2 regions of the Paenibacillus sp. B1-35 genome follow, and region 2 is predicted to be linked to the other one. Evidence: riboswitches for the same ligand, from Rfam matches in the RefSeq annotation. Region 2 holds a riboswitch; the other holds the start of a gene.

Region 1 (8,069 bases), on a different contig from region 2:
GGATGAAGATGCGGCTTGAAAAGAACAATTTGCCGTGTATTGCGTATGGCGATAAGCTCAATAGTTGGGCGGCCCTCTAACAGCTCAACAACTCTCCGCAGTGTCGGTACAGAATCCGCATCTTGTTCATCTGTAAGCTCCAGAATACAAGCGACACGCGGCTTGTCCGGCTTCAATCCAATCCGTTCCGCCTGCAGGCGAAGCATAGCCTGATCCCCTTGCTCCGCATGAATGACCGATAGCAGAAAATCCTCCTTCATCCGCTTGTCCCAACGCGCCTTCTCTAATAAATCTGCCTGCTCCAAATACATCTCGGCCGTCATCTTGACGAGCTCCCCATACTTTGTCACTTCCGCTGGATCGCCGGTAATCCCGATCACACCAACAACCTCGCCGCGAAATTGAATAACGAGATTCGTCCCTGGCATAACACCATGAAGATTGCGTGCGCTCTCTTCGTCGATTTCGAACCGGCCCTTGCGCTCTATGGCAATGAGTGCCCCTTCATGCTTCTGGTTCATACGAGATGGATCGCCTGAACCAATAATGCGTCCGCGCTCATCCATCACATTTACATTGTAGCCAATAACCTGCATCGTCCGCGTGACGATTTCTTGCGCCAATTGCTTTGTCAGCCAACTCATGTCTATCTACCACCCACCACGCTAAAATCGCTGGAGCATAGTCTCCTCAGAATATGAAAACGCCCTCGTTCCAACCGAGCACAGCATGCGCTGTGCCAGTCAGCCAACGGGGCGTACATGCAGCATTAAGATTTCGAGCTTATCGTTGTACGAATCGGGTCGAGTCCACCTGAGACATTAATAATATTGCCTGTAACAAAGTCCGATGCATCCTCACATAGGAACCGAATAACTCGCGTTACATCTTCCCCGCTGCCAGGACGGCCGCGCGGCGTTTCCTCATCTGTCAAATGAAGCACTTCTTCGATCTTCCGCTCCTTGTTGTCGCCCCGAATGTCGCCTGGGCAAATCATATTTACCGTAATGCCATTTTGCGCTTCCTCTACGGCCAATGTCTTCGTGAAGGACACTAACCCCACTTTAGCAGCAGCATACACGGCCCTATGCGGCCAAGAGCGAGCTTCGGAGGCATGACCAAAACCATAATGGATGATGCGCCCCCAGCCTTTTTCCCTCATCGATGCAAGTAACAAATGATCAAGCAAAATGACACCGCTTAGATTTCCATTCAATAAATACATGATTTCTTCTTCCGAATATTCGGCGAACAATCGCCGCTCCCTAATGAAAGGCCCTGCATTGTTCACCACAATATCAGCTGGACCTATGCGCTCATTCATTTCCTGAACGAGCCGCTTGACTTCCTCCGGCTTGGATATATCAGCACGAATGGCAATACAGCGTATTCCTGTTTCCTCAAGCTGGTGACGCAGTGCTTCAGCCTCTGTCTCACTATGTACGTAATTCAGAACAATATTATGCCCGGCTTCGGCCAATGCCATAGCTGTCATCTTCCCGAGGCCTTTGGCGCTCCCCGTAATAAGAGCAATTTTACGCTGCTGTTCCACGTCATAATCCTCCTTCTGAGCGCTTCAAAGAACTTCCACGTTCAGTATAAGTCATTTGTCTTAACAGAACAACTTTGCGTTAGGAACGGACCGAAGCTTCCTTACAGGAATCAGAAATACGACGCTTCCCATCTATCAGAGTGAAATAAAAAAGCCCTGAAAGAACCACCTTTCTCAAAAGGCAGCTTACTTTCAGGGCATTTGTTCATGGATTACTGAATCGACGCGCCATCATTAGAAGGCAGGGACGATTGCACCTTTGTACTTGTCTTCGATAAATTTCTTCACATCATCGGACTGCAAAGCAGCAAGCAATTTTTTCATTGCGTCGCTATCCTTGTTGTCATCGCGAGAAGTCAGGATGTTCGCGTATGGGGAATCTTTATCTTCAATGAACAACGCATCCTTCGTAGGATTCAAATTTGCTTGCAATGCATAGTTCGTATTAACAAGCGCAAAGTCTACTTCATCAAGCGTACGCGGCAGCATTGCAGCTTCCAACTCTTTAAACTTCAGATTTTTTGGGTTTTCCGCAATATCGTTCACTGTCGCTTCAAGACCTACGCCATCTTTCAGCTTGATAAGTCCTTGCTTCTCCAGCAACAGCAGCGCACGCCCGCCATTTGTTGCGTCGTTCGGAATCGATACCGTTGCGCCATCTGCAATTTCGCTAACCGATTTAATCTTTTTGGAATAAGCGCCGAATGGTTCTACGTGAACATTGCCAACACTCACCAAATTATATCCCTTTGATTTCACTTCATTGTCCATGTACGGCTTATGCTGGAAGAAGTTCGCATCAAGCTGCTTCTCATGCACCTGTACGTTAGGCTGTACATAATCCGTAAACTCCTGAATTTCCAGATCAATTCCTTGTTCAGCCAGCTTTGGCTTAATATGATTCAAAATTTCCGCATGAGGTACCGGCGTTGCGCCTACGACAAGCTTCACTTTCTCCGTGCCAGACTTGCCTGCCTCACCAGAAGCGTTCGTGTTATCGCCAGTATTCTTGTTGCCGCAAGCAGCGAGCACCGCTACGAGCGTAATAAGCGTCAATACAAAAGTCCACTTTTTCATGTGATTCACTACTCCTTCCAAAATCCCCGTTTTGATTATATATTTGGTGTAAGTTGAAGCTCCCAAGAGCATGCTTCCATTAAGTATTAGGTATTGAGATGCAATTTATCATGTCATCCCGCCTAAAAATGATGAACACTCCCGATAATTCCAATTGTATTACTTGGATTATATCATACTTTGTGCTGTCGGCGACCACAAAATGACCGCCTCAGCACAATAATTTTTTATTATTTTCTCGTAAAGCGGCGAACGAACGCATCACCGATCCATTGCAGCACTTGCACGAGCACAATCATAATGATGATAGCAACAATCATCATTTCGAATTCATAACGATGGTATCCATAGCGAATCGCGAGATCACCGAGACCACCGCCGCCGATGAGACCTGACATTGCCGTATACGATACAAGTGTTACCGCAGTAATCGTTGTTCCTGCAATCAAGCCCGGCATTGCTTCTGGCAGCAGAACTCTGCATACAATTTGCCATGTAGATGCACCCATTGCCTGAGCCGCTTCAATCACGCCGCGGTCGACCTCGCGAAGCGAAGTCTCAACTAGCCGTGCGAAGAACGGTGCAGCCGCGATAACAAGCGGAGGAATGGTTCCTTCTACGCCGATAGATGTGCCTACAATAATACGCGTAATCGGTATGATAGCAATCATGAGAATAACGAACGGCACCGAGCGCAGCACATTTACAATGAACGACAGTACACTGTATACCAGCTTTCCACCAACACTCTTCGTGCGGCCTGTTAAATACAGGAGCACGCCAAGCGGCAGGCCGATGAGAAACGTGAACAAAACTGAGAAGAGCATCATTTGCAGCGTCTGTCCGGTTGCGGAGGACACATCGCTCCAATTGACAGTAGAGAAATCGAGCTTCATTACGCGATCACCTCCACTTCAAGACCTTGTGCCCGCAAAGATTGCAGCGATTGCTCCACAGCATCCGTGTCGCCGTCTAGGCGAACGACCAACTGCCCGTATGGAATATCCTTCATGCGAGAAATCGTCCCTTGCAGTATTGCGAAGCTGACTCCCGCTTCCGTTAGAATACGGTGCAGTACCGGTTCATACGTAACATCGCCAAGGTAGTTGATTTTAACAACACGGGAATGAGCCGCAGCCTGACTTTTGAAGGCAGCCCAAGGCTGAATATCTGCATCGCTGCGCTCTTCAAGAATGAACTCTCTCGTGACGGCATGCTGAGGCTTCAAGAATACGTCTACAACCTTGCCTTCCTCTGCAATCTTACCGCCATGGATGACTGCAACCTTGTCGCATATTGCCTGTATGACATGCATTTCGTGAGTGATCAGCACAATTGTAATCCCGAATTTGCGGTTAATATCCAGAAGCAAATCCAAGATTGCATTGGTCGTCTGCGGATCAAGCGCCGACGTAGCTTCATCACAGAGCAGTACCTTCGGATCATTCGCTAGCGCACGTGCAATGCCTACGCGCTGCTTTTGCCCCCCGGACAACTGGGACGGGTATTTGTTCTTGTGCTCCTCGAGCCCAACAAGCCGGATTAGCTCATTCACCTTTTCTTCCACTTTCCCCTTGGCTTTTCCCGCCAAGCGCATCGGGAAGGCAATATTGTCATATACCGTCGCTGAACTAAGCAGATTAAAATGCTGGAAAATCATCCCAACCTTGCGACGCTGCTGCTGAAGTGCGGACTTCGACAGCTTCGTCAAGTCAACTCCATCGACCTCAACTAGGCCAGTTGTAGGTCTTTCCAGCAGGTTAATGCTGCGGAGCAGCGTACTCTTACCTGCACCTGAGTGCCCAATAATACCATAGATTTCGCCTGCTTCAACAGTCAGGCTTACATCATCTAGCGCCAACAGGCCTTGTGCCTTGCCGCGCGAATCATATCGCTTGCTTATATGTTCCAAACGAATCAACGAATCGTCACCTTCCTCCATGCTTGCAATTCTTGAATAGGTAGGAGGGCAATTGCAATCTCCTATATCTATTCGTCTGCTGTATCCTCTCATGAACTGTGGCCGAATATACCATTTTGCTTAACTTTCTTCTTGGTGAATGTATCAGAAGCGGTTTGGCCTGCTATGCAAAAAGCCCCCTCTTGGCAGATGCCAAAAGGGGGCGGATACTCGGTATTCTGTAAAGAAACCAGATGGAAAATCGACTCTCCCTTTCTTATCTGCCAGAACATCATGTTCTGAAGGAATTAGCACCATTGACATCTTGCAATCGTATAACATTGTTATACATCCGGGTTGCAAGATCGGTTGCCGGGCTTCGCAGGGCCTGTCCCTCCGCCACTCTTGATAAGAACACAGTTATGAAATTAAATTGAGTATATAGCAGCAGGTGAAAGTTGTCAATTAACTTTTATTCCCTTTTCAATTCCATTACTTAACGGGAAGCAACCGAAATACAAGGGTCAGTGCCCCACACACCATCTCCAGGCCATGCTGCAAATCAGCTACGTTCGCCTGAATGTCCTCCAGCTGAATCTTGCCATTCAAACTGCGATGACGCTGCCATAAATCATCTTGCATTTCTGGGTTCATATGATGAATCTCCATATTGCGCCGCTTGCGCAACCGCTGAAGCGCATCCCCATGCCCCTCCTTCAGAGCCGTGAGAGCATGCTCCAACTCAGGATGCTGCCCCTTGAAGCGCAATTGGCGGAGCACCGTAAAATAAGAGAAATGATGCTTCACCTTCTCCGTTTCCAGTGCAAGAACATTATTCAGAAGCATTCCAAGCTTGTCCAAAATCGAAAATACGCGAATAAACCCATTTTTATAAAAATAGACATACCGGTAATAATCGTCCTGTTCGGCTTGCGTCATCTCTGCTTCATAATGCTTCGATACCCGATCGGCAAATTTGTCAGATGCGTATACGCTTTGCTCCAATTCGTCTAAGGAGGTCTTAATTCCGACCGTCCACACTTCCACCTTGCGCCAGAAGTGATCAGGATCGCCTGTACCTTCCATCTGACTGTGTACGGCTTCCAAATAATTGTCCATCTCTGCCATGGCATCCTTCAACATTCCACTGTCAACACGGGGCGGCTCCCCGAACAAGCTGCGCAGCATGGAATTCACCCCCGCTTAATTCCGTTTGGGAAATAGTCTTTCCAACGACGGTCGACCAATTCCACAATATCCTCACGCGGGAATAGTTCATCTGGATACCCCGGCTTCATGCGGGCATCGATAACGATTGGCAATTTATATGAGAGATGGTGATTACGGACTTCCATTGCCGCGTATATATCAGATGCGGGGTTAAATCGCGTAAACACTGTCCACAAGAATGACAATTGAGTATTTGCCACCTGAGCATCGTCAACAAGGAAGACGAGCGGCCATTTCGTCTCTTGTGCAGCGAGACGCTGAAGCAGTCGTTCCGCCAGTTGCGGCTCTGCTTCATACGAAGCGCCGGACATCGTCAAGCAGCCGCGGCAAAATACAGCCACATCGTTAATTTCGTCGATCGGGCCTTCTTCGTACGAGCCAGGCAATTCACGAACGACTTCACCAACCCCAAGCATGATGCCCTTGCTGCCATGATTCAGCTTATGCCCCGTATAGTCAAGTGTGTCATGGGACGTATTATTAATGACGTACAAATCCGTTTCTGGCTTGAAACGCTCCAGAACCGCTTCTGTAAGCTCTGCAAAGTTCTCCAAATCGACCGGCTGATCGGTCAGCATCAAGAACTTCGTCAAGCTGAGCTGGCCCTCGCCAAGAATGCGGAAGCCTGATAGTAGCGCTTCGCGAGAGTAGCTCTCCCGAACGACAGCTGCCGCCAGCGAGTGAACGCCTGTTTCTGGATATGGATGTACCTTGCGCACCGTTGGCATGACCATCGGGAACGCCGGCGACAACAATCTGACCAGGTACTCGCCTAGGTAATAATCTTCTTGACGCGGCTTGCCAACGATTGTAGCCGGGTAAATTGCATTTTTACGGTGATACATGTGTTTCACATTTAAGAATGGAAATTCATGTGCCCACGAGTAATAGCCGTAATGGTCGCCAAATGGCCCCTCCATGCGGCGTTCATGCGGTGGAACATAGCCTTGGATAACAAATTCTGCTTCCGCTGGGATACGATGTCCTTCGAAACCGCTGTCCACAACTGGAAGTCGTTCACCCATAACGAAGGATGCCATTAACAGCTCAGGCAGCTTCTCAGGCAATGGCGCAATTGCTGCCGCAATAAGAGCCGGCGGGCCGCCGACTATAACGGATACCGGAAGCGCTTCATTGCGCAGCTCTGCCTCATGATGATGGAAGCCGCCGCCCTTTTGAATCTGCCAGTGCACGCCAGTAGTCTGGTCATCATAAATTTGGATGCGATACATGCCGAGATTGTGATCGGCGCTCTTCAGAACCGGATGTTCCGTATATACAAGCGGAAGCGTGATGAACGGTCCGCCATCCAGCTGCCAGCTCGTTAAGGCCGGCAAACCGTGCATCGGCTTGTCCGTACGCTTCACTGCCATAATCGGGGCTTGGGAGGCAGATACATTCTTCATGCCGACCTTCATCAGGCTGAACAGCTCCTTAACCGTTGAGCGCTCTTCCCACAACTTTTTCGGAGACGGGGGCATAAGACGGTTTACGGCTTCTACGCACTTATTGGCGAATTGTTCTGGACGCGTTCCGAAAGCCATATCTACCCGGCGCATCGTACCGAACAGGTTCGTCGTCACTGCAAATGGGCTGCCCTTCACATTCGTGAACAAGAGCGCAGGGCCAGCCTCTTCTATGACGCGCCGATGAATTTCTGCTATTTCCAAATACGGATCTACTTCCGTTTCAATAACGACTAGGTCATTCTCACGCTTCAGTGTGTCGACAAAGTCGCGAATATTCGTAAATGACAACTACGAGCCCTCCTTGAAAAAATAAGCATATCTGTGCTGCTGTTCATTAACAGTTACGTGGATGCCGCACGATGTCTGCAAAAAATTGCATTTACAAACGAAACAGCATTTATGAAATTGAAAACTTCCTCTCCTGTAGTATAGCTGTTTTTGAAGTGAACCTAAAGCCTGACTGGACAGACAACTTGCAACATTATTACGACATTGTAAGATAGCCGTAAGCCGATTGCATGGTACGAGCGGGATATTGCATGTACAATGAGGACATCAAAGGGAACACAAGCAAAATTAACAGGAGGTAGATTGACATGAAAAACAACAATACAGCGGTCGTAAGCAAGCCTTGGAATGTTCGCTGGTTGGCAGCAGCAAAAGCAGCAGCATCCATCGTATTGCTTGGTGCGCACTCCAATGAAACTCAGCAAGTGAAGGAAGGCGCTTAATTCAATGAATGTGTATCTGAGAAAAAGAAGCAGCTCGCTTATCCCTCGCTGACAATCCGCATTGTCCACCATTAAGCGATCTGCTTCTTTAATTTATACACACAATTCAA
Region 2 (8,069 bases):
TCACAGTCACTTCCCCTCTCAAAATGCCTTAATGCTCGTATATAAAGCGAAGTAGCCCTGCGCATGGCAGGGTTGAATTGTAAGGATTATTGCATACGCCGCTTCAGCATCAATGCTGTCCATTGTATCGGTCCAAAGAAGCAGCTTCACTAAATAATCGTAACATAACTTGCCCATAAAAAACAGCACCCTCCCAAGAGAAGGGTGCTGGTAGATTGGATCATGATAACAACGCCTGCTCCAGATCGGCAATCAGATCCTCGACATGTTCAAGGCCTACAGAGAAGCGAAGCAACCCGTCCGTAATCCCGCGCTGCAGGCGGACGTCACGCGGCATAGCTGCGTGAGACATCATTGCAGGGTAAGACAGGATGCTTTCAACTGCACCAAGACTAACTGCAACAAGCGGGATTGACACTTTATTCAACACTTTCATCGCCCGCTCATCTGAACCAACATCGAACGACACCACTGCTCCGTATCCTTGAGACTGCTTCTCATGCACTTCACGGCGAGGGTGATTCGCCAAGCCTGGGTAATAAACGGCAGCAATATCCGATCGTTCGCTTAGCCACTGAGCAAGACGACGGGCACTTTGCTCACTATGATTCATACGCGCTTCCAATGTCTTCATTCCACGCATCAGCAGCCAGCTGTCCTGTACGCCAAGCACGGTGCCCAGTCCATTTTGCAGTTGCTTCACACGGCGACCCAAGCTCTCATTCGCTGTAACGGCCAGACCTGCGAGCACATCGCTGTGCCCGCCCAAGAACTTGGTCGCACTATGTAGAACCAGATCAACCCCCAGCTCGATCGGGCGCTGGTGATATGGAGTCATAAAGGTATTATCAAGCATCGTAAGCAGTCCATGCTCCTTCGCCCATACTGTAATCTCTGCAATATCCGTAATTTTAAGCGTAGGATTGGACGGCGTCTCTAAATAGACAGCTTTCGTATTCGGACGAAGTGCTGCCTTCACCTGCTCCATATCGGTCATATCCACGAAGGTAGATTCAATGTTCAAACGATTTAAAATTGCAGTCAACAGTCGATAAGTCCCGCCATATACGTCTTCCGTTACGATGACATGATCGCCTGCTGACAGTAAAAGAAACGTTGAAGAGATAGCCGCCATTCCTGATGCGAAGGCGAAGCCATTTGTCCCGCCTTCCAGCAGAGTGATATATTGCTCCAATGCCTCACGTGTCGGATTTCCTGAACGGGAGTAGTCAAATTGAGGAGGGTTGTAGATATCCTCATGATGGAACGTCGTTGCTTGATAGATCGGCACACTTGAAGCTCCCGTTCCAGCGTCGATTTCGCCGCCAAAATGGATCAACTTCGTCGCAAAACGTCGCGATTGCTTGCCAGCATGGTCATCCGATGATTGAATCGAATTGTGTTCACTCATGTCCCTTATCCTCCACTTCTACTCTAGCCGCTTGAATCGCTTGCTCCAAATCGGCAATCAGATCCTCAACATGCTCAATTCCAACCGAGAATCGGAGCAGTCGATCATCAACACCAATCTGATCCCGAATTTCCTGCGGAATGTCCGCATGAGTCTGTACCGCCGGATACGTCATGAGCGACTCTACTCCACCCAAGCTTTCCGCGAAGGCGATTAACTTCAGGTGGCGCAAAATCGGTTCTACATAGGCAGCATTCTTCAAACGGAAGGAGAAAATCCCTGTATTTCCTGTTGATTGACGCCGCTGTATTTCGTATCCTGGATGCTGTTCAAGCGCAGGATAATATACAGTATCTATAGCAGGGTGTTCCAAAAGCCAATTTGCAATCCTAATCGCATTATATTGATGCCGTTCCATGCGCAAAGCGAGTGTCTTCATGCCGCGCATCAATTGATAGGAGTCTGACGGGCTCAGCACAGCGCCAATCGAATTGTGCAGGAAGGCGATTTCCTCCGATAACTGCTTGCCTTTTGTCACGATGAGACCAGCGAGAACATCATTGTGCCCTCCTAAATACTTCGTTGCGCTATGAACAACAATATCTGCACCGAGCTCAATCGGGCGCTGGAAAAATGGTGTTAGCAGTGTATTATCAACGATAGTAAGAATACCATGCACTTTTGCCCATGACGCTACCTTCTCAATATCTGTAATCATCATCAGCGGGTTGGTAGGCGTCTCTATGAAAACAGCCTTGGTCCGCGGTGTACGAACAGACTCAAGCGCATCGAAGTCATTCGTATCTACATAGGAAGCCGTAACGCCGAAGCGAGACATAATCCGCTCCAGCAGACGATATGTTCCGCCATACAGATCCAAGGAGACGATCAGATGATCACCTTGACCGAACATCGCAAACAATGTCTGCAAGGCAGCCATCCCCGAGCTGCAAGCAAATCCTGCATCCCCTTGCTCCAATCCTGCAGCCGCTTCCTCAAGCACGCTCCGCGTAGGGCTCTTCGTTCGAATATAATCAAACCCTGTGCTTTGGCCAAGTCTCGGATGCCTAAATGCGGTCGCTTGATAAATAGGGAAATTAATAGCTCCAGTCTTCGGTTCATGAACCGATCCAATTTGAGCTAGCTGACTTTCGATGCGGTAGTTCTCTTCATTACGTTCGATCATAATTCATGAGCTCCTTCCTTGCGCGGTACGGCTTTGCCCAATTCGTAAGGTGTTTCTTGGTATACGTAGTAGTTCAGCCAATTGGAGAAAAGAAGGCTAGCATGTGCACGCCAAGTGGAGTACGGCTTGCGGGACGGATCGTTGTTCGGGAAATAGTTTTTCGGAATGTCCATCTCCATCCCTTTGGCGATATCGCGGTCATACTCCCATTTCAGGGTACAGGGATCATATTCGGAATGGCCGGTCACAAAAATTTGCTTTCCATCATGTGTCGCAACCAAATACACACCTGCTTCTTCCGATTCCGCTAATATTTCTAACTCGGAAGCCTTCTCGACATCCTCTTTCCGCACCTCTGTATGGCGGGATTGCGGGACAAGGAACATCTCATCAAAACCTCGTGTCAGATTCACATTTTCCTTGGTCAGCACGTGCTCATAGACACCGAATATTTTCTGATCAAGCCCATATTTCGGGATGCCATAGTGATGGTAGAGACCCGCTTGGGATGCCCAGCAAATATGGAACGTAGAAGTAACGTTTTCCTTGGACCAATCCATGATGCGGCACAGCTCTTCCCAATAGTTTACCTCTTCGAACTTCATCTGTTCGACAGGCGCTCCCGTAATAATCATGCCGTCAAACTGCTCTCCCTCGATATCTTCAAACGTTTTGTAGAAGGAAGATAAATGCTGAGCAGATGTATTTTTGGATGTATGGCTCGCTGGATGAAGAAGCGTCACCTCGACTTGCAATGGCGTATTGCCCACCAATCGGAGCAATTGGGTTTCCGTCGTTTCTTTCGTCGGCATCAAGTTGAGAATGATGATTCGCAGCGGACGAATGTCCTGATGATAGGCTCTCGTTTCGTCCATGACGAAAATATTCTCCTGGGTCAATATTTCTTTGGCCGGCAAATGATCCGGAATTTTAATCGGCATGACGCTCTCCCCCTCGAAATTGGATAATGTACTCGGTGATGGCTAACATAATGCATAGAGCCATTCCGCAACTCGGCCTGCCTTGCATTAGCTGACTAATTGGAGGACGCAAAAAAGACCTTCCTCGACTTGAGAAAGGTCATGCTGTACGTTCCCATGAGCCTCTCTCATCTGTCAGTAACGACTTCCATCGTCCTGCAAGAATTAGCACCGTGCGTCACACGTAATATACGTGTGCATTGCCGGTTGCCGGGCTTCATCGGGCTTGTCCCTCCACCTACTCTTGATAAGATTGCTTATATGAATATTCATTTGATTTGGCCTTGGTAATAATGTACGGCAAAGAGAAGCTGTTCGTCAAGAGGGTGAACACAACAAAAAAAATCACCATTCAAACACCATCGCATAGGCTAATTACTGACGAATTCCGCCAATGGATTTAGTCTTGAAAGGATCAAGTACGAGCGTTATACTTAACAAGGTGCGTCAAAGCCTTAACCATCTATGATTAGCTGGGAGCTCATGGTTCCCTAACGAGACGCATGGTGCATAATGCCACGTACAATTATTCAAGTTGAGGTGAGTTCGGATGGATGGCGACCCGAGGTCGTTCCGTAGTACGTACGTACAACCGAATATAACGATTCGACAGGCAGCGGCAAGTTCGCAGTCCTCTGTCGGGACTCGTGCCTCCGAAGAGAACCTAGCTCAGCATTGTGCCTAGGCTTATATCACGTGCGCGAACGACGGACTGCGCATGCTGCACCAGCCTTGTTCGAATCGTCTGCTAACATTAGACGATGCGCATGTCGCAATGGCGACAGCGCCAAGGAGTGAGTGCAATGAAAATCCGTCTGGTCAATGAGGGCGTCTTCACGACTGAGGAAGATATCAATGTCACCTTAACACCGCCAGAGAACGGCTTTTACTGGATCGATGCTGACGTTGAGGATCTAGCTATTCTACAACCGTTGTTCCACATGCATGATTTAGCTGTAGAGGACTGTATGAGTGAAGAAGAACAGCGCCCCAAAATTGAGATTTATGAAGGTCACTACTTCATCGTGTTCAACAGCATCCGTTTTGACGATGAAGAGATCTTTTTACGCTCATTGAACATTTTCCTCGGCAAGCATTTCATTATTACTGTAACGAAGCAGAAGATTAATGAGCTCCGCATGGTGAAGCCCGTATTGTGGGAGCAGCAAGCAAGCACACCAGACCTTATGCTTTACCTGCTCATTGACTTGGTCGTAGACAACTACTTCACGGTAGCGGATCGTATTGAAGCGAAGATCGACAAGCTTGAGGAAGAGCTCATTATGAGCACAAAGAAAGAACATCTGAATGAAATCATAAGTTTGCGCAGTGAAATTCTATGGCTGAAGAAGGGGCTTGGCCCTCAAAAAGAGGTACTTCTTGTCCTGTACCGCAAGGAATTGCGCTTGATCGGCGACGACCTGCAGAAGTACTTCCAGGATATTTATGAAAATGCCGTCAAGGTATCAGAGACATTCGAAACATTCCGCGACCTTATGGGAAACTTGCGGGAATCGTATCAGCTTAGCATAGCCAATCGCGCGAACGATATTATGAGAGTCTTCACAGCCATTACAACCATATTCATGCCGCTAACACTCATTACAGGTATTTACGGCATGAACTTCGGATATATTCCGATTATGGACTGGGAGTATGGCTCCCTGTATATGATCGGATTCATGCTTGCATTAGGTATTTTTATGTTCTACTTATTCCGCAAAAAAGATTGGATCTAACAACTGGCGAGGGTGATTCCAAAGTCATGAACGATGGCTTTGGAATCACCCCTTATTTGTTCTATGCATCGATATTCTCATTTTCCTAGCAAAGCAGTTAACTATACTTAGTGTTCATGCAGCCTATCTCATTATCAATGGACTGTTGCGCTGCCAAGATGGTAAGGCAAACCGGAAAGCTCTACGAAATGATTTGCTTTCCCTTCGATAACGACTTTTACAGGAGCCACAACAGGCATTCTGCCGTCAGGAAACCAAGGACGAGTCATATCAATCAGGATGAACAATCCTTCTTCGTCACCCACTCCAGCAAATTGCTTGCCATCACCTCGCCATACCTGTAAGGAAAAATCTTCACAAATGCGCGCAAGTCCTTTCTCAAATTGGTAGAGTGGTAGACCTATTTCGCTAATTCTAATCATGCTGTGCGCTCCAAAAGGAGACTGTGCCGCATTTTGCAGTGCGTGATGCGCTATAAATTCAACTAAGTTGCCTTGAGGATCATAAAAGTAAGAGGCCGTTGCGTTCCAATCTTCAAAAAAATACTGGTTTTTAATATCTTTCGTGTACAAGGAAATACCTTTACGCTGAACCCATTGTCCTGCCTCTTCGAGTTGGTTCGCTGGAATCGTAAATGCAAAATGATAAAATCCCTTACTGGAAAAGGATTGCTGGAAGATTAGCCGCGATTGTCCAGCTTGCACAGTGAACGACTCTGTTGTTTCTTCCTCAATCGGGAATTCCAACACCACACTATAAAACTGCTTCATTTCATGGAGACGATCCGTCTGCAATGTGATTTCCGCAATCCGCATGCATTCACCCTCCCTCTCATGTTTCCTATCACAATCGATCTATGTTCCAGTTGTTATAAAAAAAGCATATCACTACATTTGAGTACGTGTACCAGTCGATCCATCATGGTTCTGTTGCAAGCGAGACAAGTGATTCATTCCCCAATCCTGGAGCGATTGCAGGATCGGAATAATACTTTGTCCATATTCCGTAAGCGAGTATTCTACTCGCGGCGGTACTTCAGGGTATATTTCCCGACTAACAACCCCATGCTCTTCAAGCTCTCGCAAGTGAGCTGTCAACATTTTCTGCGTTATTTCCGGTATGAATCGTCGTAGTTCATTAAAGCGCACGGAATCAGACTGCGACAATCGATATAAGATTCTCGGTTTCCATTTCCCCGTAATAACATCTATAGCGGAATTGGCTCCGGGACACTCCCCTTTTGTTTCCAAAATCACAATTCCTTCCCATCAATGGTATCCTCAACAATACTATACCACTTTATAGTGCCTACTTTTCAATTTCCTCAAGAGACATCATAATTCGAATTGCAACGAACAGAATCCAGTGCATAGTTTCAACTAAATCATATGAGGTGAAATGGGATTGAAGAAGAACATCTCGCGAAATAGCAAGAGCCATTCCGGTATCGAGATCGGGGTGTATACATTTGGGGACGTCATTCAAGATCCGCTGACCGAACGCGTCATCAGCCCGCGACAACGTCTTGAGGAGATTGTAGCCGCGACCAAGTTAGCTGACGAGGTGGGCCTCGATGTGTTCGGCGTCGGCGAACACCATAGGCTGGATTTTGCTGTATCCGCTACACCGGTGGTCTTGGGGGCAATTGCCTCCGTCACCGAGCAAATTCGGTTGACGAGCGCAACCATGGTGCTCGGCAGTTCAGATCCTGTGCTCGTGTTCGAAGATAACGCCACGCTTGATTTACTTTCGAACGGACGGGCCGAAATTATCGCCGGTTGAGGAGCGCTCGTCGAATCGTTTCCTTTGTTCGGCTACGATCAGGCAGACTACGAAAAATTGTTCGCAGAGAAAATTGAACTGCTGCTTCAACTTAACGACAAAGAACGCATTACTTGGAACGGCAGACTTCACAAGCCTCTTAACGATGCCGAAATAGCACCGCGTCCAGTGCAGCAGGCACTGCCCATTTGGGTCGGCGTTGGCGGTTCGCCAGAAAGTGCCGAACGTGCCGGAACATTGGGAGCGAATATGGCACTTGCGATATTAGGGGGCGAATACGCCAAATTCAAGCCGCTGGTGGAAATATATCGAGAAGCAGGGGTAAAGGCTGGCCACAACCCGCAAACTCTCCAAATCGCCGTAACAGATCACAGTTACGTCGCCAAGACCTCACAGCAGGCAAGAGATGAATTCTATCCTTATTTCGCGAATTACTGCAAGCACTTCATGCGACGCAGCGGCCGCGAGTCCATCATAACCCTTGGCGACTTCGAGCAACTTGCCGCTCCAAATCATGGCCTCTTTGTAGGAAGCCCACAAGAAATCACCGAGAAGATACTCCATCAGCATGAATTGTTCGGCCATAACCGTTTTATTGCCCAGATAGATATCGGCGGCCTCCCTTTCTCACAAGTCGCTGCAGCCATCGAACTGTTGGCCGCTGAGGTGGCACCCGCCATTCGCCGAGCAACCACGCATATCCACCAATGAATCGGAACTATATAAAATACATCCACCCCGTTCCATGTTAAATTGTGGAACGGGGTGTTGCAAGTCATAACGGTAATTCCATTCAACACATATCCAGCATCAAACGATTGCCGCCTGAAACACGCGATATTCGCTCTCTCAGCTCGCTGCCTGCGTGGTACTGTTCCTCACTCTACTGCGATAGAGAAGCCGAAGGAGGCGAATACGCTCATAGTTCGCCTGCACCTCAGTATAGGAACCATCCAGCGCTTCCTCGCCAA

The links. Region 2 has a riboswitch for S-adenosylmethionine ahead of metA (homoserine O-acetyltransferase MetA). Riboswitches for the same ligand answer to the same signal wherever they lie in the genome.
Region 1: it holds a riboswitch for S-adenosylmethionine, as region 2 does, so the genes downstream of both, ACQ5BJ_RS22035 (methionine ABC transporter ATP-binding protein) here and metA (homoserine O-acetyltransferase MetA) in region 2, are expected to answer to the same signal.

What each region holds. Positions count from the first base shown of each region.
Region 1 is NZ_JBCHVJ010000007.1:194,609-202,677, forward strand. Features, by position in the region: gene ACQ5BJ_RS22015 (sugar diacid recognition domain-containing protein) at 1-644, opposite strand, end outside; gene ACQ5BJ_RS22020 (SDR family oxidoreductase) at 770-1,552, opposite strand; gene ACQ5BJ_RS22025 (MetQ/NlpA family ABC transporter substrate-binding protein) at 1,787-2,629, opposite strand; gene ACQ5BJ_RS22030 (methionine ABC transporter permease) at 2,860-3,525, opposite strand; gene ACQ5BJ_RS22035 (methionine ABC transporter ATP-binding protein) at 3,525-4,550, opposite strand; SAM riboswitch class I at 4,804-4,944, opposite strand; gene ACQ5BJ_RS22040 (Cthe_2314 family HEPN domain-containing protein) at 5,022-5,717, opposite strand; gene ACQ5BJ_RS22045 (UbiD family decarboxylase) at 5,723-7,516, opposite strand; gene ACQ5BJ_RS22050 (hypothetical protein) at 7,825-7,959, shown strand.
Region 2 is NZ_JBCHVJ010000006.1:220,148-228,216, forward strand. Features, by position in the region: gene ACQ5BJ_RS20155 (hypothetical protein) at 19-177, opposite strand; gene ACQ5BJ_RS20160 (trans-sulfuration enzyme family protein) at 221-1,411, opposite strand; gene ACQ5BJ_RS20165 (aminotransferase class I/II-fold pyridoxal phosphate-dependent enzyme) at 1,404-2,597, opposite strand; gene metA (homoserine O-acetyltransferase MetA) at 2,594-3,538, opposite strand; SAM riboswitch class I at 3,703-3,831, opposite strand; gene corA (magnesium/cobalt transporter CorA) at 4,381-5,316, shown strand; gene ACQ5BJ_RS20180 (VOC family protein) at 5,451-6,131, opposite strand; gene ACQ5BJ_RS20185 (winged helix-turn-helix transcriptional regulator) at 6,204-6,572, opposite strand; partial or broken gene ACQ5BJ_RS20190 (LLM class flavin-dependent oxidoreductase) at 6,715-7,809, shown strand; gene ACQ5BJ_RS20195 (HRDC domain-containing protein) at 7,948-8,069, opposite strand, start outside.